2 regions of the Paraburkholderia kirstenboschensis genome follow, and region 2 is predicted to be linked to the other one. Evidence: riboswitches for the same ligand, from Rfam matches in the RefSeq annotation. Region 2 holds a riboswitch; the other holds the start of a gene.
The links. Region 2 has a riboswitch for glycine ahead of RW095_RS21420 (D-amino acid dehydrogenase). Riboswitches for the same ligand answer to the same signal wherever they lie in the genome.

Region 1 (10,192 bases), on a different replicon from region 2:
AACGTGCCCGCCGCATCCTTTTCGGCGCGGTCGGTGAGGCGCTGCATGAAGTCGCAGAAAACGCGCATCGGTTCGATCTGACGCGGCGACAAGCGCGCTTCGATGCCGCCCATATACACCGCCTCGAACAGCGACACCTTCGCCTGACCCGCGAATGAGCCGAGTGCTTCGAGCGTCGTGTTACCGACACCGCGACGCGGCGTGGTGATCGCGCGGATGAACGCGGGGTCGTCGTTTGCGTTGGCGATCAGGCGCAGGTACGCGCAAATGTCCTTGATCTCGGCTTTGTCGAAGAACGACTGGCCGCCGGACAGCACATACGGAATGCGCTCGCGGCGCAGCACCTGCTCGAAGATGCGTGCCTGGAAGTTGCCGCGATAGAGAATTGCATAATCGCGAAAATTCGCGCGACGCTCGAACTTGTGCGCGGACAGACGGAACACTACCGACTCGGCTTCGTGCTCTTCGTCGTTGCATGGCGTGACGGTGATCGAATCGCCCATGCCGTGCTCGGACCAAAGCTTCTTTTCGAAGAGCTTCGGGTTGTTCGCGATCACGTTGTTTGCGGCCGTGAGAATGCGCACGGTCGAACGATAGTTCTGCTCGAGCTTGATCACATGCAGCTTCGGGAAATCCTTGCCGAGCTGCGCGAGGTTCTCGAGCGTCGCGCCGCGCCAGCCGTAAATGGCCTGATCGTCGTCGCCGACCGCCGTGAATGCCGCGCGCGGGCCGGCCAGTTGCTTGAGCAATTCATACTGGCAGGCGTTGGTGTCCTGATACTCGTCGATCAGCAGATAACGCAGCTTGTTTTGCCAGCGGTCGCGCACCTGCTCGTTACTCGCGAAGAGCTCGGCGGGCAGGCGGATCAGATCGTCGAAATCGACCGCCTGGTACGCATGCAGCGTCGCCACATAGTTGCGATAGACGATCGCCGCCTGGTGCTCGTCTTCATTCGCGGCAATCGCGATTGCCTGTTCGGGCATGATGAGCCCGTTCTTCCACAGCGAAATGATCGACTGGATCTTGCGGATAAAGCCCTTGTCCGTGGAGCCGACCTGCTCCTGGATCATGCCGAAGCAGTCGTCGGAGTCCATGATCGAGAATTGCGGCTTGAGGCCCACGTGTTCCGCTTCCTGCCGCAGAATCTGCACGCCGAGCGAGTGAAACGTGCACACCGTCAACTGATTGACGGGCACTTTGCGGCCTTCCTTGCCGGGCGTGGTCAGCGTCTTGCCTTCGAGCAGTTTCCCCACGCGCTCGCGCATTTCCGCCGCGGCTTTGTTCGTGAACGTGACCGCCGCAATGTGGCGCGGCTCGAAGCCCTTTGCCTCGATCAGGTGCGCGATCTTCTGCGTGATCACGCGCGTCTTGCCGCTTCCTGCGCCGGCGAGCACGAGACACGGCCCGTCGAGGTAACGGACCGCTTCATTTTGAGCGGGATTCAGGCCTGCGGACATCGTCTGTGGATGGGGTAGTGCGGGTTGAAAAGCGGCTGTTCAGATGGAGCTCTCAAACTCGCCGTTTGGAAGCGGCGCTCGAGGCGCCGCAGCGCAGTATTGCCGGTCGCGAAGCCGGCGCCACGCCGCGCGGCGTGCGCTCGGGGAATGCATGCCACGCGTTGTGAAGCCCGCCCGGCGAGCCTCGGTTCGCGCGAGAGGAGCGATGTTAACACGGATGAAATCGGCGGATAGATTCAGTCGACGAATCCCGCGGATAGAACCGGCGGCCACCGCGTCGCGAGAAAAGACGGTGCTTCGGCGCTTCGCGTGCCGTCGCAATCCCCGTCCCGGCCATGCCACAATGACGGCGTTGCGCGCCGTCGCCGCGGTGGCAAAGCGGCGCGCCGTTTTTGCAGGAAGACACGCATGTCCGCATCGCTGAAAATTGGGTTGATGGGTTACGGATTCGCAGGCGCAACCTTTCATGCGCCGGTGATCGAGCACTGCGGCCGCGCCAGCGTCGCCGCCATCGCGACCGGCAGACCGGAGGTCGCGCTCGCCGACTATCCGCACGCGAAAGTGGTGGCCGATCTCGACGCGTTGCTCGCGCTCGCGCAGATCGACTGCGTGGTGATCGCCACGCCGAACGACACGCACTTCGATCTCGCGCGCCGTACGCTCGAAGCAGGCAAGCACGTCGTGGTCGACAAGCCGGTCACGCTTAGCGCCGCCGACGCTCGCACGCTCGCCAACATCGCACTCGCGCGGGGCAAGCTGTTCGTGCCGTTTCATAACCGTCGCTGGGACGGCGATTTCATGACCGTTCGCGATCTGCTCGCGAGCGGTGAGTTGGGGCGCATCACGCACTATGAATCGCATTTCGACCGGTTCCGACCCGAAGTACGTCAGCGTTGGCGCGAGGAAGCGTCGCGCGGCGGCGGCCTGCTGTTCGATCTCGGACCGCATCTGATCGACCAGGCACTGGCCTTGTTCGGCGCGCCGCAGACCGTGTCCGCAACCGTGCGCACGCATCGCGATCAGGCGAGCGCGCCCGACTACGTGCATATCCAGTTGGGCTACGGCGAATTCGAAATCGTGTTGCACGCGAGCGCGCTGACGGCGATCGTCGCGCCGAGGTTCGCCATTCACGGCACACGCGGCAGTTACGTGAAATACGGGCTCGACACGCAGGAAGACCAGTTGAAAGCCGGCTTGCGTCCGGGCGACGAGGGCTTCGCGGCCGGCAATGCCGCAGGCACGTTGCGCGTGCTGGAGGGCGACCGCGAAGTAGAGCGCGAAGTGCCGACGGGCAATGGCGATTACGCGAGCTTCTACATCGCGCTCGCCGAGGCGATCCAGCACGGCGTGAAGTTCCCGGTGAGCCCGCAAGATGCCGTCGACGTGATGACGATTATCGAGCTCGCGGCGCGCAGTTCCGACGAAGGCGTGCGCCTGCCGTTCCAGCGGATCCGCTGAACGGCGTTGCCGGTTTGCGGTGTTGCCGGCGCGACGCAGAACGCCGCGCCGGCAAAACTGACAAACCGGAAAGCAATATGACGTTACAAATGAGCCGGCCGTCCGGGTCAGCGCTCGTCTGCCGTGATCCGTTGCTACGCCTGTAGCACAGCAAAACCACAACGACTTCACGGAGTGTTCATGCCACGTCCCATCCGCGCCTTCGCCGCATGCGCATTACTCAGTTCGCTCGCCGCCTGTGTCGTGGCACCGCAGCCCGAACCGGCGCCGCGCCCAAGCCCGCAACACATCGCCGATAAACGCTTGCATCAAGTCGACGGCCGCATCGAAAATCTGAGCCGCCGTATCGACAATCGCGTGAACCAAGGCTATTACCCGCCGCCGCAAGGGGAGGCGTTGCATCATCGGCTCGATGTGATCCGGCGCGAGGCGCACGAGATGGCCGGGCAACATGGCGGCGGCTTATCCGCCGACGAACAGCGCGTGCTGAACCAGGAACTGGACGGCGCGGCGCATGCGATCGGCGAATAAGGGCGGATAAGGGTGAATAACGGCGAATAAACCGTTCATTTGACAAGCCTCCGGCCCTCGCGTACATTCGCCGCACGCGTCGGGAGAGCGCGCTGGCCGCTGATTTCGCAGGCCGCGCCGCCGAAGGGGCACACCCGCAAACTCTCAGGCAAAAGGACCGAACGCGTCGAAAAACCCGTCTCAACGCAACATCAAGGCGCCGTTTTTCGCACTCTGGAGAGCGGCAGTAGCCGTCTGCATCGCAATGTCGTGCAGATCCTGGCAAGCTGCCCACCGAAGGGGCGCGCGTTCCGCCGTGACAAATCAACGTCGCCACGGCAGCGCAATCTCTCAGGTATCGAGGACAGAGGGGCCATGCAGATCCACGCTCGCAGCCAGCAGGCCGCGAGGCGCGGCTCCGCATGGCCTTTTTTGTTTCGCGAGACGCCCGAGGCCCCATGACCGAACTCAAACACACTCCGCTCAACGCCACCCATCGCGCGCTCAATGCCCGCATGGTCGATTTCGGCGGCTGGGACATGCCCGTCAACTACGGCTCGCAGATCGACGAACATCGCGCCGTGCGTACCGACGCCGGCATGTTCGACGTCTCGCACATGTGCGTGATCGACTTCACCGGGGAGCGCGTGCGCGCCTTCTTCGAATATGCGCTGGCCAACAACGTCGCGAAGCTGCAAACGCCTGGGCGCGCGCTGTACTCGTGCCTGCTGAACGCGGACGGCGGCGTGATCGACGACCTGATCGTCTATTACTTCGGGGAAGATCATTTCCGCGTGGTGGTCAACGCGGGCACCGCCGACAAAGACATCGCGTGGTTCAAGCAACTCAACGAAGGCGGCTTCGGCCTGACCATCACGCCGCGCCGCGATCTCGCGATCGTCGCCGTGCAAGGTCCGAACGCGCGTGAGAAGGTCTGGCAAACGGTACCGGCCATCCGCTCTGCAACCGAAACACTCAAGCCCTTCAACGCCGCGCGCGTCGAAGCAACGCCGTTCGGCGAATTGACCGTCGCCCGCACCGGCTATACCGGCGAAGACGGCTTCGAGATCATCGTCCCGGCCGATCACGTCGTCGCGTTGTGGAATGCGTTGCAAGCACAAGGCGTGCGGCCGGCAGGTCTCGGCGCGCGCGACACGCTGCGTCTCGAAGCCGGCATGAACCTGTACGGCCAGGATATGGACGACAACATCTCGCCGCTCGACGCCGGCCTCGCGTGGACCGTCGACCTCACCTCCGCGCGCGATTTCGTCGGCAAGAGCCGGCTGGAAGCGGACGGCTCGCGCGCCGCGTTCGTCGGTCTGATCCTGCTGAAGGAGAACGGCAAGGCGGCAGGAGTGCTGCGCGCGCATCAGAAAGTCGTCACGCCGCACGGCGAAGGCGAAATCACCAGTGGCACCTTCTCCCCGACCATGCAGGAATCCATCGCCTTCGCGCGGGTGCCGAAAGGCGTGCAGCCGGGCGACACCGTTCACGTTCAAATTCGTGACAAATCGGTGCCCGCAAGCGTGGTAAAACTGCCGTTCGTGCGTAACGGCAAAGTACTCGCGGCGAATTGAACCACTGCAAGCAGCCGGCGCGTGCGTCCTTTTCCAGTTTTTAGTCCATATCGAATCACACCGCATAGGAGCATCCGATGAGCATCCCGGCCGATCTGAAATACACCGAATCGCACGAGTGGGTCCGCACCGAAGCGGACGGCACGCTGACGGTCGGCATCACCGACCACGCGCAGGAAGCGCTCGGCGACATCGTCTTCTTCGAAGTACAGGAACTGGGCAAGACCGTCACGGCCGGCGATACGGTCGCCGTGATCGAATCGGTGAAAGCCGCTTCGGATATTTACGCGCCGGTTTCCGGCGAAATCATCGAAGCGAACACCGCCGTGGCCGACACGCCCGATTCGGTCAACAGCGCCCCGTATGAAAGCTGGCTCTTCAAGATCAAGCCGGCCTCGGACGCGACGCAGGACCGTTTGATCGACGCGGACGCGTACTCGAAGTCGATCGGCGCCTGATTCACTTTTATCTATAACCCGACAGGTGCGGCGCGTCCCTCGTGAATCACACGGGACCGCGCTCTGAAGAAAGTCCCTTTGGGGATGACCCTTCAGGAGACCTGGCGCTTGGCGCCAGGTCTTGGACGGTCCAGCACGGACAGCCGCACCGCCAGGAACACCATGAAGCTCGAACACCCGGATCGTCTGATGAACCGCACTCCTCTCTCGCTCGCCGCGCTCGAAGTGCATGACGCCTTCGCTGAACGGCATATCGGCCCGGATGCGGCCGACCAGAAAGCGATGCTCGAAGCCTTGGGCTTCACGTCGCGCGCCGCGCTGATCGACGCCGTCATTCCAAAGACGATCCGCCGCACGGAAGCGCTGCCGCTCGGGCCCTTCGCACAGCCTAAGAGCGAAGCAGAAGCGCTCGCCGCGCTGCGCGAACTCGCGGACAAGAACCAGGTGTTCCGCTCGTACATCGGCCAGGGTTATTACAACGCCCACACGCCGACGGTGATCCTGCGTAACGTGCTCGAGAATCCCGCGTGGTACACGGCCTACACGCCGTATCAGCCGGAAATCTCGCAAGGCCGCCTCGAAGCGCTGCTGAACTTCCAGCAAATGATCGTCGACCTGACGGGTCTCGCGATCTCGAACGCGTCGCTGCTCGACGAAGCCACCGCCGCAGCTGAAGCAATGACGCTGCTGCAACGCGTGGGCAAGCCGAAGTCGAATGTATTCTTCGTCGCCGACGACGTGCTGCCGCAAACCATCGAAGTGGTGAAGACGCGAGCCACGCCAGTCGGCATCGAAGTGAAAGTGGGCCCGGCTGCCGAAGCCGCGAACGCAAATGCATTCGGCGTGCTGCTGCAATATCCGGGCGTGAACGGCGACGTGCGCGACTACCGCGCGCTGACTGAGGCGGTCCACGCAGCGGGCGGCCACGTGGTGGTCGCCGCCGACCTGCTCGCGCTGACCGTGCTTACGCCGCCGGGCGAGTGGGGCGCGGACGTGGCCGTCGGCAACACGCAGCGCTTCGGCGTGCCGGTCGGCTTCGGCGGCCCGCATGCGGCCTACCTCGCCGTGCGCGACGAATTCAAGCGCCAGATGCCGGGCCGTCTCGTCGGCGTGACCGTCGACGCGCAAGGCAATCCCGCGCTGCGCCTCGCGCTGCAAACGCGCGAACAGCACATTCGCCGCGAGAAAGCGACGTCGAATGTATGTACCGCCCAAGCACTGCTCGCGATCATGGCCAGCATGTACGCGGTCTATCACGGTCCGCGCGGTCTGAAGACAATCGCACTGCGCGTGAACCGTATCGCGGCGTTGCTTGCGGAAGGCGCGAAGCAGTTGGGCTACTCGCTCGTCAACGAAACGTTCTTCGATACGCTCACGTTCAATACCGGCGCGCGCACGCAAGCGTTGCACGACGCGGCCAAAGCGAAGCGCATCAATCTGCGCCGCGTGAGCGATACGCAAGTCGGCGTGTCGGTCGACGAAACTACATCGCGCCGCGATCTCAGCGATCTGCTGGCTGTGTTCGCCGAAGCCGCGGGCGCGAAAGACGCGCCGCAAGTCGACACGCTCGACGCCGCGATCACGGCGTCCAACACGGCCTCGGTGCCGGCCGCGCTCGAACGCACGAGCGCGTATCTCACGCACCACGTATTCAACCGTCATCATTCGGAAACGGAAATGCTGCGCTATCTGCGCAGCCTGTCGGATAAGGACCTCGCGCTCGACCGTTCGATGATCCCGCTCGGCTCGTGCACGATGAAGCTGAACGCGACGTCGGAAATGCTGCCGGTCACGTGGCCCGAGTTCGGCCAGATTCATCCGTTTGCGCCCGCTGAGCAAACCGTCGGCTACCGCGAAATGATTGATCAGCTCGAAGCGATGCTGGTCGCCGCAACCGGCTACGCAGCAGTTTCACTGCAACCGAACGCGGGCTCGCAAGGCGAATACGCCGGCCTGTTGATCATCCACGCGTATCACGCGTCGCGCGGCGAAGCGCATCGCAACGTCTGCCTGATTCCCGCTTCGGCGCACGGCACCAACCCGGCGTCGGCGCAAATGGCCGGCATGCAGGTCGTGGTCGTCGCGTGCGACGCGCAAGGCAACGTCGACATCGAAGACCTGAAGAAGAAGGCCGACCAGCACGCCGACAAGCTCGCGGCGATCATGATCACGTATCCGTCCACGCATGGCGTGTTCGAGCAGAACGTCCGCGAAATTTGCGACATCGTTCATGCGCACGGCGGTCAGGTGTATGTGGACGGCGCAAACATGAACGCCATGGTCGGCTTGACCGCGCCGGGCCAGTTCGGCGGCGACGTCTCGCACCTGAATCTGCACAAGACCTTCTGCATTCCGCACGGCGGCGGCGGACCGGGCGTCGGTCCGGTTGCGGTCGGCGCGCATCTCGCGCCGTTCCTGCCGAACCAGATTTCGTCGGGCTACGAGCGCGCGCCCAACGGCATCGGCGCAGTGTCGGGCGCACCGTATGGCTCTGCTTCGATCCTGCCGATCTCGTGGATGTACATCGCGATGATGGGTGCGAAAAATCTCACCGCCGCGACCGAGACCGCGATCCTCAATGCGAACTACGTCGCGAAGAAGCTCGCGTCGCACTATCCGGTGCTCTACTCGGGCCCGGGCGGACTCGTCGCACATGAGTGCATTCTCGATCTGCGTCCGATCAAGGAAACCAGCGGCATTACTGTGGACGACGTTGCAAAGCGCCTCGCCGACTATGGCTTCCATGCGCCGACGATGAGCTTTCCGGTGCCGGGCACGCTGATGGTCGAGCCGACCGAATCGGAATCGAAGGAAGAACTCGACCGGTTTATTGAAGCGATGATCGCGATCCGTGACGAAATTCGCGCTGTGGAAGAGGGCCGCTCGGACCGGGAAGACAATCCGCTGAAGCACGCTCCGCACACCGTAGCAGTCGTCATCGCCGACGAGTGGAAGCATGCATATGCGCGCGAAACGGCCGCCTACCCGCTGCCCACGCTGATCGCGAAGAAGTACTGGCCGCCGGTCGGCCGCGCGGACAACGTATATGGCGATCGCAATCTGTTCTGCTCGTGCGTGCCGGTTGCCGACTACGAGTAACACCTGGCCGCGCGCCGCCCGCAGCTTGTAAGCGCGCGGTGCGCGGTTCTGTCGCTGGAGGCCGCAAACGGCTAACATCACACACCGAATCAGCCCAACGAGGAGTTTCGCATGGTGCGAAAGGTGCGATTGATGCAAAGCCCAGCCGAGGCAACGCGAGTACCAACGTGGCGGCACGCCTGCGCATGCCTGCTTGCCGGCGCGGCCGTGTTGCTGCCGCTTCGCCACGCGCAGGCGGCGATGAATTTTTGCGCTGCGCCCGCCTGGCAAACCAGCGAGCGCACGAACGCCGATCCCGGCGTCAAGGCATTGGTGAGCAATGTGCTCGCGCATCTGGGCGACAAGCCTCACGCGCAAGCCAAACTGCACACGGAAGGCACGCTGCCGCACGAGGGCATCTACGACCAGAGCGTCGAGGCGGAAAAGGATCTCGATCTGCTGCGCGACGCCGCGCTCGCATGGCGCGCCACCAGCGACGACCGGTATCTCAAGCTCGTCGACCGTTTGCTGTACGCATGGGTCACGACCTATCAGCCGAGTTTCAATCCAATCGACGAAACGCACTTCGAAGGGCTGATCCTCGCGTATGACATGACCGCGAGTGCGCTGCCTGTGAAAACGCGCAACGCGTCAATGGCGTTTCTCACGAAGCTCGCGAACGGCTACATCGCGGAGATCGACGACCAGCCGCGTCCTTTGAAAGGCACCTACCGGAACAACTGGCAAAGTCACCGGATCAAACTGATAGCGATGGCCGCCTTCACGCTCGACAACCGCAAGATGATCAATGCGGCGCAGCGTCTCTTTGCCGAGCATATCGGCGACAACATCGAGCCGGACGGTTCCACGATCGATTTCAGCGAACGTGACGCGCTGCACTATGTCACTTACGATCTGCAGCCGCTCGTGACCGCCGCGCTTGCCGCCCGCCGCCACAATCGCAACTGGCTGCCGGAGAAGGGCGCGAACGGCGCGTCGCTGCAAGCCGCGCTCAACTGGCTGGCCCCGTATGCGGCGGGCAGCAAGACGCATGAGGAATTCGTGCATTCGAGCGTCGCGTTCGACGCAAAACGTCGCGAAGCCGGCTTGCCCGGTTACTCGGGTCAGTGGGATCCGAAGAACGCGACGGAACTGTTTCATCTGGCGGCGCGTCTCGACGGACGCTATACGCCGATCGCGCTGCAGCTCGCGCCGACGCCACCCGCGTGGCTCGCCGTGTGTTTGCCGATGCCGGCGCGCTAAACCAACTTTCATCAGCAGGGAGCAGTAATGGCAGTCAGCGTGTTCGATCTCTTTAAAATCGGCATTGGTCCGTCAAGTTCGCATACGGTCGGGCCGATGCGCGCGGCGCTGATGTTCGCCCAAGGGCTCGAACGCGATGGGCTGCTGCCGAACACGGCGTCGGTGAAAGTCGATCTTTACGGGTCGCTCGGCGCAACAGGCAAAGGGCACGGCACGGATCGCGGCGTAATGCTCGGCCTGATGGGCGACGCGCCCGACACGGTCGATCCCGACACGATCGCGCAACGTCTCCAAGCGGTGCGCACCACGCGCAAGCTCGCGTTGCTCGGCACGCATGAAGTGCCGTTCGTGCAAAAGGATCACATCTCGTTCTACCGGCAAGCGCTGCCCG
Region 2 (10,192 bases):
GGCGACGCGGACGGCGGCGCGCTCTCGGCCGACGGCCGCGTGATGGAAATGCTCAGCGAACACACGCTGGAAGGCTGGTTCGAAGGTTACGTGCTGACCGGGCGACATGGGCTGTTCGCCACTTACGAAGCCTTCGTGCACGTGATCGATTCGATGTTCAACCAGCACGCGAAGTGGCTCGAAAAAGCAAAACGCGAGCTGGGCTGGCGTCAGCCGGTGCCGTCGATCAATCTGCTGATCACGTCGCTCGTGTGGCGCCAGGATCACAATGGTTTTACGCATCAGGACCCCGGTTTCCTCGACGTGGTGACGAACAAGAGCCCTGACGTGGTCCGTATCTACATGCCGCCCGACGCGAACTGCCTGCTGAGCGTGGCCGATCACTGCCTGCGTTCGCGCGACTACGTGAACGTGACCGTCGCCGACAAGCAGCCGCACCTGCAGTATCTCGACATGGATGCAGCCGTTACGCATTGCACGAAGGGCATCGGCATCTGGGACTGGGCGTCGACCGATCAGGGTGCCGAGCCGGACGTGGTGATCGGCTGTGCGGGCGACATCGCGACAATGGAAGCGCTCGCCGCCGTGGAGATTCTCAAGGAGCGTTTCCCGGATCTGAAAATCCGTTTCGTCAATGTGGTCGATCTGTTCCGGCTGATGCCCGAGCATGCACATCCGCATGGACTGTCGAGCCGCGACTTCGATTCGCTGTTCACGACGAGCAAGCCGGTGATTTTCAATTTCCATTCGTATGCGTCGCTGGTTCACAAGCTGACCTATAACCGGACCAACCACGAGAATCTGCATGTGCACGGTTATCACGAGAAGGGCAACATCAACACGCCGCTCGAACTCGCGATCATCAATCAGGTGGACCGTTTCTCGCTGGCTATCGACGTGATCGACCGCGTGCCGAAGCTGCGCGGTGTCGGCGATCACGCGAAAGAATGGCTGCGCGGCCAGATTATCGAGCATCTTAATTACGCGCATGCCGAGGGCATCGACAAGGAAGAAATCCGCAACTGGACGTGGAAAAACTGAGCGAGGCCCGTCATGAACACTCAGGACGGCGCTTCGCCGCATACCATTCTTGTGCTGAACAGCGGATCGTCGTCGCTGAAGTTCGGGCTGTTCGAGCATTCCGGCGACGACGAGTCTCTGTTGCTCGAAGGCAGCGCGCAAGGCATCGGCCGCCGCGACGGCAGCTTGCGGATCGCGGCTCCCGACGGGCGCGTGCTGGTCCAGCAGGAGCATGTGCTGGAGTCGCAAACCGACGCATTGCAGAAACTTTCTACCGTGCTTGCCCAGCAACGTCATGAGCAACCCACGGCGGTGGGCCACCGTGTGGTGCACGGCGGGCCGCACTTGCGCTCGCATCAGCGGCTTACGCCCGAGGTCCGCCGCCGCTTGCAGGATGCAGTGCATTTCGCGCCTCTGCATATTCCGCCCGCGCTCGATCTGATCGATGAAGCGCAGAAGATTTTCGGCGGCGCGCAGCACTTTGCCTGCTTCGACACTGCATTTCATGCGACGCTGCCGCCACGTGCCGCGCAACTCGCGTTACCGCGGCGCTATGCGGACGCCGGTGTGATTCGCTACGGATTTCACGGGCTTTCGTACGAATCGCTCGTCGCGCAGCTTGGCGCGAAGCTGCCGGCGCGGGCGGTGTTTGCCCACCTCGGCAACGGTTCGAGCGTGTGCGCATTGCGCGACGGCCGCTCGGTCGATACGTCGATGGGCATGACGCCGACCGGCGGCGTGCCAATGGGAACCCGTTGCGGCGACCTCGACCCGGGCGTGCTGTTATATCTGATGCGAGTGGAAAGGCTCGACGCAAACGCGCTGGAAACGCTTCTGAACCGGCACAGCGGCCTGGCCGGTTACGCCGATGGCGAGAGCGACATGCAGGCGCTCGAACAACGCGCGGCGGCGGGCGACGCGCATGCGTCACTGGCGCTCGACGCGTTCGCGACCGCGGTGCGCAAAACCATTGGCGGATATGCGGCGTTGCTGGGCGGCATAGATTTGCTGGTGTTCACCGGCGGCATCGGCGAGCACAGCGTGCAGATGCGTAAGCGTATCTGCGAGGGGCTGTCGTTTCTGGGCCTTCATGAAGGCGACGCATCGGGCAAGGTGAGGGCGCTTCATACCGAAGAAGAGAAGCAGATCGCGAGGCATTGTCGCGCGTTGCTGCGTGCGGATCGTGCTTGAGCCTGTTGCATCGTGCTCTGCTCACGGGGGCTTCACAACGAGTCGATCGCATACACCCGCGACGCCGAACAGGCGCCTCACGTCTTCGAGCGCCGCGATTCGTTGCGCATCGTGTTCGAGTTCGCCGCTCAGCACGATGCGCCCGTCGCGCACTTCCACCGTGATCGTACGTTCAGGAACCGCGGCGTCCCATGCAAGCCGCCGCGTCGCTTCTTCGCCAATCTGCTCATCGCTCAGACGCGAGCCGTCCGCGCCGTCGGGGGCGGCACTGTCAGGATTGGCAAAGCCCGAAAGAGCCATGAATTTTGAAGGTCAAGACGCGGATTGCACAACACTAGCAGATGCCGCGTCTTCATGGCGGGAGGCTACTCCATCGCGCCCGCCACGGCCTGCGCCGTTGCGGCCGAGAGCGTCCAGCCCAGGTGGCCGTGCCCCGTGTTATAGAACACGCCGCGCCGTTTTCCGCGCCCGACCTTGGGCAACATGCTCGGCAGCATCGGCCGCAAGCCTGCCCACGGAATCACGCGCGCGGTCGACACCTCCGGGAAATGCCGTCGCGTCCAGTCCACTAACGGAGCAATCCGGTCGGAGCGGATATCGCGATTGAAGCCGTTGATCTCCGCCGTGCCCGCGACGCGAAAACGGTCCGCGCCGAGCCGGCTCGTCACGATCTTCGCGCTGTCGTCGAGCAGACTGACCCACGGCGCACGCTGCCTGCTCGTTTGATCGTCGAGACAGACGGTGATCGAATAGCCCTTGACCGGATACACGTTCACGTGGTCGCCGAGCATCGCCGCAAAATCGCGGCTTTTCACGCCGGCGCACACGACGATCCGCTCGAACCCGAAGCGCTGCGTCTCGCCTTCGAGGTTCACTGTGAGCGAGAAGCGCCCTTCGGCGGATTGCTCGATCGACGTGATTTCTGCATCGTAATGGAACTGCACGCCGTGGCGCACGCATGCATCGGCGAGACCGCGCGTGAACTTGTGGATGTCGCCCGTCGAATCGGACGGCGTGAAAAAGCCGCCGTAGAAATCGCCGTGCAGCGTGGGCTCGATGCGCTGCAATTCGCTCGACGTCACGGCACTGCGCTCGAGTCCGCCTTCGCGCAGCAGGTCATTGACCTTGGCCGCCGCGTCGAACTCCTTGCGCGTCTTGTAGATGTGCAGAATGCCGCGCCGTTCCAGATCGAAGTCGATGCCTTCCTGCTCGGCGATCGAAAAGAGATGCTCGCGCGCGGCGATGGCAAGCCGCACCGTTTCGACGGTATTCGCACGGTAGTGCGGAATCTGCCGCAGGAATTCGCCCATCCACGAATACTTGTGCCATGTGGGCAGGGGATTGAGCAGCAGCGGGGCGTCGCGCGTGAACATCCAGCGCAGGCCTTTCAGAACCGTGGCCGTGCTGTTCCACACTTCTGCATTGCTGGCCGATAGCTGGCCTCCGTTGGCGAACGAGGTTTCCATCGCCGCATAGCGGTGACGTTCGAACACGGTGACGTGGTGGCCGCATTGCGCGAGGGCGTGCGCGGTCGTAACGCCGGTAATGCCGGCGCCGATAATGGCGATTCGTGACATGACATGGTCCAGAGTAGTTGAGCATCACCGGGTTCGATTTCATGCGAAACCGGTGCCGATGCCCCATCTGTCCATGTACCTGAGAGTTTCTTCCCGGCGCTGCGCGAAAGCGCTGGCCGTGTGCGGGAATCCCCTTCGGTGGGCGCGCGCGGCGCCGCTCTCCAGATGTTCCTGCTGCGCGGTCCTTTTGCCTGAGAGTTTCCGGGGCGGTTGCTCCGTCGGCGTCGCCCTGCCTACGGACGATCTCTCCCGCGCTGCTTTGCAGAACGCCACGACGATACCGGGCAAAATTTCTTCCGGCAAGTGTTTTCTAACGGGCTAGCCGTGGTGCGTGACGCGCAACATCGACGTGTCGTAGCCGAGCGCACGCACGCGCTCGATCAATCCATCTCTCACGCTCGCGGCCGGTTTGGCTTCACGCGTCAGAACCCACAGGTAGCGCCCGCCAGGTTCGCCGACGATCGACCAGCTGTAGTCGTCGGCGCGATCCAGCACCCAGTAATTGCCGACGAAGAACGGGCCGAAGAACGACACCTTCAGCTTCGCGTTGTCCGATCCGGCTACCACCTTGGCGCGACCCTTCGAGACGTCGAGCGGCCCTTCAACGCCGTTCTTGCGGCAACTGTTGGTCACGTCGATCAGGCCGTCTTCACCCGCGGCGTAGTCGGCGGTCACCGCCTCGCAGCCTTTTTCGAAGCGGTTTTCGTAGCGCGCGAACTCGTACCAGCGGCCCACATAGCGCCCGAGGTCGACCGGTTTGGCGGGCTCGGGCACGCGCGCGTTGCCGCTCTTGCCGCCCGGAGTCAGCGCACAGGCGCCGAGCAGGCACACGGCGCCCACCGCGAGGGAGATAGCGCTCACGCGCAGGACCGACTGTGAACGCATCGGCATTGAAACACTCCGTGTCGAGAAAGACGATGAGAGAGCAGACCGCGTGCCCAGCGCAGGGTCGCGCGCCCCTGGTCCGCTGCGGCGATTCATGCGCCGTGAGGGCGCGGGCCGTTTATCATAGTGCCTACTACCAGAAAAGTGCCACCTCGCAGAGCGATGGTAAGGCGTGTTATCCACGACCACATCGGCACATGCCGCTACATCAAATGAATTCGACTCCCGACGCTCCGTCCCGTCCTGCCATTCGCGCATTGACCTTGCTAGAGGGGCGCGTGCTTGGCGTGCTCGTCGAAAAACAGCACACGGTGCCCGACAGTTATCCGCTGTCGCTCAATGCTTTGACGTTGGGCTGCAATCAGAAGACAGGCCGCTCGCCGGTAATGAATGCGACCGACGCCGAAGTGCTGACCGCGCTCGACGGTCTGAAACGCCTAAGCCTCGTGATGGAAGGCAGCAGCAGCCGCGTGCCGCGCTTCGAGCACAACATGAATCGCGTGCTCGGTCTGCCGAGCCAGTCCGCAGCTTTACTGACCACGTTGTTGCTGCGCGGCCCGCAGACGGCGGCGGAATTGCGCCTGAACAGCGCGCGCTTGCATGGCTTTGCCGATATCTCGTCGGTCGAGGCATTTCTCGACGAACTCGCCGCGAACGATCCCCCGCGTGTCGTCAAGCTGCCTCGCACGCCAGGCGAGCGCGAGAATAGATGGATGCACTTGCTGTGCGGTGAAGTGAGCTTGAGCGAGTTCGCGCAACCGGGCGGCGGCGACGAGGAAACCGTGCCGCTGTCCACGTTCGAAGCGGTGAAGGCCGAGCAGAAACGGCTTGCCGATCAGGTCAACCGCCTTCAGGCTGTGGTGCGGCGCATGGCTGCCGAACTAGGCATCGACGCGAACGATCTCGATGCTTGAGGCCGGCCGCTCAGGTGTCGGTGCCGCGGCGCGGATCGGCGGATAACGCTCGCTGTGTACGGTAAAAGTTGCGCGGCGGCACGTTCGGCGAGTCTTGTGCAAGCCGGTCGAGTTCGTCGCGAATCGCGGTCAGATAGTGGCCGTCGCGTGCGTCGGCGTCGCCCGCAAAAACCGATTCGAGCCGCCGTCGTACCGAGCCATAACGTGCGCCTGCCGCGCGATGTTTTTCTGCACGCTCCGCGTAACGCATATACGTTTGCAACGCCGACGACACCGCGGCGATCACGCTCACGAGGCCGACCAGAATCCTGATCTCCAGCGAAACCGCGTTCGTGTTCAGCGATGCAAACACCGCCGTGCCCACGAACGCTGCCAATACGGTGACAAGCCAGCCGACCTGGCGGTCGCGTGCGGACAACAGATCGGCCATGTCATAGTGGCTCATTTGCGATTCGCGCGCTCGCCGGATCCATTTCAGCAAAAGCTGCTGTTCATCGACTGGCGGCTCATAGGCTGGCAGGTTCTTCATGGGGCTCGTCAGGGCAGTTGCGTGCCGCGCGCCGCGCGCATGCACTGACGCTACTGTGCCACATGAAAGCGCGGCTTGGCGCGCTGGCTGTCAGGCGGCCTCGGCTGTGGGCCGGGCAATGCCGAAGCGCTCGTTGTGCGCGTTGCCATTCAGGTAGAAGTCGCCGATGGCGGCCTCGCGAATGATGGCCGGGTTGTGCGACGCGAGCACTCGCGCATTGCGCCAGTAGCGGTCGAAGCGCCGCGTTTCACTGGTCGCGGATGCACCGCCCACTTCGAAGAGCAGCGTGGCGGCCTGCAAGGTCTGCTCGATGGCGATCTGCTGCGCCTGAAATGTCTGAATGTCGAGGCGAATATAGGTCTCTTCGGTTGTGCGTCCTTCCTGTCGCGCGACCAATACTTCGTCGATGGCCCGCGCGAGCGACGCGCTAACACTCTGCGTCGAATAGGCGAGACTCGCAAGCCGGCCGACCACGCGATGCACGAGCGGATTGTCGCGCGGACTCGATTCGCCTGGGATACCGAAGGTTCTCGTCTTGCCTTGCGTGAAGGCTACTGCATCGCGCAGCGCGGCACGGCTGATGCCAGCCAGGTTCGCCACGTGCAGCGCCTGGTAGTACGAGGTGAGCACACTGTTGCGGCGCGGCGCTGACGCGTCGTAGCGCCGGTACACGTTCTCTCGCGTGACAGGCACATGATTGAAGCGCGCTGTGCCGCTGCCCGTCAGACGCTGGCCGAAGCCGTCCCAGTCGTCGATACGTTCCAGTCCCGGCGTGGCGGTGGCAACCAGCACGCGCACGTCGCTTTGTCCGTCGTGCGCGGTCACATCCACCCAGTCCGCGTACAGCGTGCCCGTGGTGTAGTACTTCTCCCCGTCGAGATACCACGCGCCGCCCGATTGCGTCAGACGCACGCTGTTGTTCGTGACGGCCGTGCGCTCGGCCACCGCTCCGCCGATTATCTGCCCCTGCGCGACGCGGGAGAGCCAACGGTCGCGTAACGCGTCGTCGCTATATTCCAGCAGCGATTCGATGAAGCCGCCGTGCACGCGCAGAATCTGCGGCAGGTTCGAGTCCGCTTCGCCAAGGCGCGTGACGAGCGCAAGAAATTCGCTTAGCGACACGCCTTCGCCGCCATATTGTTTCGGCACGCGCAGCTTCGTATAGCCTGCTTCGCGCAGCCATTCCACCGGTTCGTAGGCAAGCTCCCGATGGCGTTCGCGATGCACCGCGCCTTGCGCGATGCGTGCGAAGACAGGCGCGAAACGGCGGGTTAGCGCGTTGTCGTCGAAAAGCTGTGCGGCGTCGGCGATGCCGGCTGCGGGGGCCGGGTTGTCATGCGATGTCGGCGCGGGCATGGATTCTCCGTATTGAGGCGCGCAATGCGCAATCCGTCAACGGTACGGCATCGGATGCGCCGCAAGCAACGAAGCATTTGGCCGATTCTTAGCAGCAGGAGCGAAATGGCTCTGCCGCATGGCCCGCATAGGCCCGCATAGGCCGCGTAGCCCGCCACGACTCTTCATGACCCACACGACCCGCACAGCGTGCGGCCCCGCACACACGCTGCGAGGCGCGCGGTGCATGCTCGCAATACCTGCTTGAACCCGGGGCGGCCGCTTGCGCCTGCCCCGTCGTTCGCGGAGCAACACTGGTGCAAAAGCGGCAACCGTATCCGGCCTTCTGTGAGACCGCATGAACGAGACAACGCATCGCACGCGGCGCTACGACATCATCACCGACGAAGCGCAAATGCGCGCGCTACAGCCAGAATGGGACGCGCTGTGGATGCGTGCGCAAGGCTACTACTATCAGTCGTTCAGTTACTGCTGGCTCGCATGGCAGCATGTGTCGAAGCCGCACGGACGCATGCTCAAATGCATCGTCTGTCGCGAAGACGGGCAGCTCGTAATGATCTGGCCGCTCGAAACAGTCAAGCGTGCGTTATGGACGTACCTCGTGCCGCTCGGACCCGAAGGCGGCGATTACACGAGCGTGCTGGTTGCCGACGACGCATCGGCCCCGGCGTTGATAGAAGGCGCATGGAACATGGCGCGCCGCCGCTGTGGCGCGGACTTCATTCACATGCCGTATGTTCGCGAGACGCTTGATCTTCACAAGCTCGTGTCGCGCGAACGCCGAGTGCTGTTCGCCGAGCCTCACCAGGCGTCGGCTGCGCGATTACGCGGGCAGGGCACGTGGGACGAGTATTGCCGATCGCTTGGCACGCTATTCGGCAAACGGCCCGGCAGTTTCGTCAAGCGTTTGTCGAAAGAAGGCATCGTTGCCGTGCGCGTCGTCGATCCGGCCGACGAGGGCGAGACCGCGTCGATCATCGAATGGATGTTCAACTGCAAGCGTAGTTGGAGCGACCGCGTCGGCAAACGCAGCGTGTGGCTCGACTCGCCCGAGTTCGAGCGCTTTCTAGGCAGGTTGATCTATTCGCCCGATGTGCCGTCGATGGCGCGCCTGATCGTCGTCACGCTGAACGAGGCGCCGGTGGCGGGCATTATCGTGAGCCTCGGCAATCCGTGGGCAAGCGCGATTTTTGCCGGCTACGATCCGTACTACGGCAGATGCTGCCCCGGTCTGATCGCGGTCGAGGAATGCGTGAAGTGGGCGTTCAACAACGGCTTCGATCTCGACTTCGGCGTCGGCGCGGAGCGCTTCAAGGCCTATTGGGCGCGCGGCGAAGCGTCGACGGCATGGACCACGCAGATCGTCAACTCGCACTGGGGAATGCTGGCAATTCGAGCGCGCCGGTTCGCCCGCGCCCTCGCGGCCCGCGCGAGCGGGCCGGCTGATACCGCTACGACCGGTCCCGATTCCGCGCTCGCGTCGCGCCGGTGATCACGGCGATGCCGAAAAGAATCACGGCCACGATCGCGATAATGTGTTGCGCGACATGTAGTGCCGTCAATCCCCACGCGACGCCGCCAATGAAAATGATCCATCCAACCAGGTAGATAAGCAGAGTCATCGTTTTTCTCCTTGTAGTTTCGGCTGATGGCGACGGTTGCCTGCTGTGCAGAATTTACCGCGCGCGCCGATGAGCCGCTGGCATTGCCCCGAATCGGCGGCCGGCGTGCCCAATGCCACCGCCGCCAGGCAATCAGCGGGACTATATCCAAGCACATTGCGCGCCTGACCGCGGCGTACCGCGCGACCGGCACCGGAATGCGGTTTGCTCCGCCACGGTATCTGCCGCACACAGAAAGCGCGACGCGATGAACCATGGTTACGACTAAGCGAACGACCCGACGCACCCCGGCGGTGGAGGGCGACCAACCAGCCGGGCCCGAGGTCGATCCCGACCAGCAGCCGGCGACGCTCGACGAGTGCCGCCGCTGTCCGCTTTGGGCCAACGCCACGCAAGCTGTGCCCGGCGCGGGCCCGCGCCGCGCGCCGATCATGATGGTGGGCGAACAGCCCGGCGATAAGGAAGATCTGCAAGGCTTGCCCTTCGTCGGACCGGCCGGAGCATTACTCGACGATGCGCTTGTCGAGGCCGGCGTCGGCAGGAAGGACGTCTACGTGACCAACGCGGTCAAGCATTTCAAATGGACGCCGCGTGGCAAGCGCCGCATGCACAAAACACCGGGGCAACGCGAGGTGGATGCATGCCGCTACTGGCTCGACCGGGAACTGGAGAGCGTGGGCGCTCATGTGATTGTCGCGTTGGGCGCGACCGCGCTGAGGGCCGTGCTCGAAGATCCAAAATCGCGCTTGCAGGATGCGATCGGCAAAGTGATCGAACATGGCGACCGTCTGGTGGTCGCGACGTATCACCCGTCGTTTGCGTTGCGTGCGCCCGATCCTGAGACCCGGCATCGCGCATACGCCGCGATTGTCGCCGCGCTGCAGAACGCCAGGAAACTCTCACAGCGGGACAAGTAGACGCGCGTTGACATGGTCTGGCCGCCAGCATGTCGTCATGAGGCCACCGCACGTTATGCGGCCTTCATGCCGCCACCCTGGTGCGCGTGCAGCCCCAGGCGCTCCATCAACCGTTGCGCGTCGAAGGGCGCATTGGTCTTTGCGTCGTTGTCGAAATAGCAGTACACGTCGCGCGTTGCCG

Region 1: another riboswitch for glycine. It lies ahead of gcvT (glycine cleavage system aminomethyltransferase GcvT); the one in region 2 lies ahead of RW095_RS21420 (D-amino acid dehydrogenase).

What each region holds. Positions count from the first base shown of each region.
Region 1 covers NZ_CP136513.1:2,670,377-2,680,568, forward strand. Annotated here, with positions in the region: gene RW095_RS34705 (UvrD-helicase domain-containing protein) at 1-1,457, opposite strand, end outside; gene RW095_RS34710 (oxidoreductase) at 1,866-2,915, shown strand; gene RW095_RS34715 (hypothetical protein) at 3,096-3,446, shown strand; glycine riboswitch at 3,518-3,616, shown strand; glycine riboswitch at 3,650-3,803, shown strand; gene gcvT (glycine cleavage system aminomethyltransferase GcvT) at 3,884-5,002, shown strand; gene gcvH (glycine cleavage system protein GcvH) at 5,080-5,460, shown strand; gene gcvP (aminomethyl-transferring glycine dehydrogenase) at 5,623-8,559, shown strand; gene RW095_RS34735 (alginate lyase family protein) at 8,671-9,801, shown strand; gene RW095_RS34740 (L-serine ammonia-lyase) at 9,829-10,192, shown strand, end outside.
Region 2 covers NZ_CP136512.1:2,774,578-2,784,769, forward strand. Annotated here, with positions in the region: gene RW095_RS21405 (phosphoketolase family protein) at 1-1,041, shown strand, start outside; gene RW095_RS21410 (acetate/propionate family kinase) at 1,054-2,211, shown strand; gene RW095_RS21415 (BON domain-containing protein) at 2,233-2,511, opposite strand; gene RW095_RS21420 (D-amino acid dehydrogenase) at 2,577-3,788, opposite strand; glycine riboswitch at 3,958-4,050, opposite strand; gene RW095_RS21425 (lipocalin family protein) at 4,107-4,679, opposite strand; gene RW095_RS21430 (YceH family protein) at 4,886-5,587, shown strand; gene RW095_RS21435 (SLATT domain-containing protein) at 5,598-6,116, opposite strand; gene RW095_RS21440 (acyl-CoA dehydrogenase family protein) at 6,207-7,472, opposite strand; gene RW095_RS21445 (GNAT family N-acetyltransferase) at 7,810-8,964, shown strand; gene RW095_RS21450 (hypothetical protein) at 8,924-9,094, opposite strand; gene RW095_RS21455 (UdgX family uracil-DNA binding protein) at 9,349-10,011, shown strand; gene RW095_RS21460 (DUF72 domain-containing protein) at 10,065-10,192, opposite strand, start outside.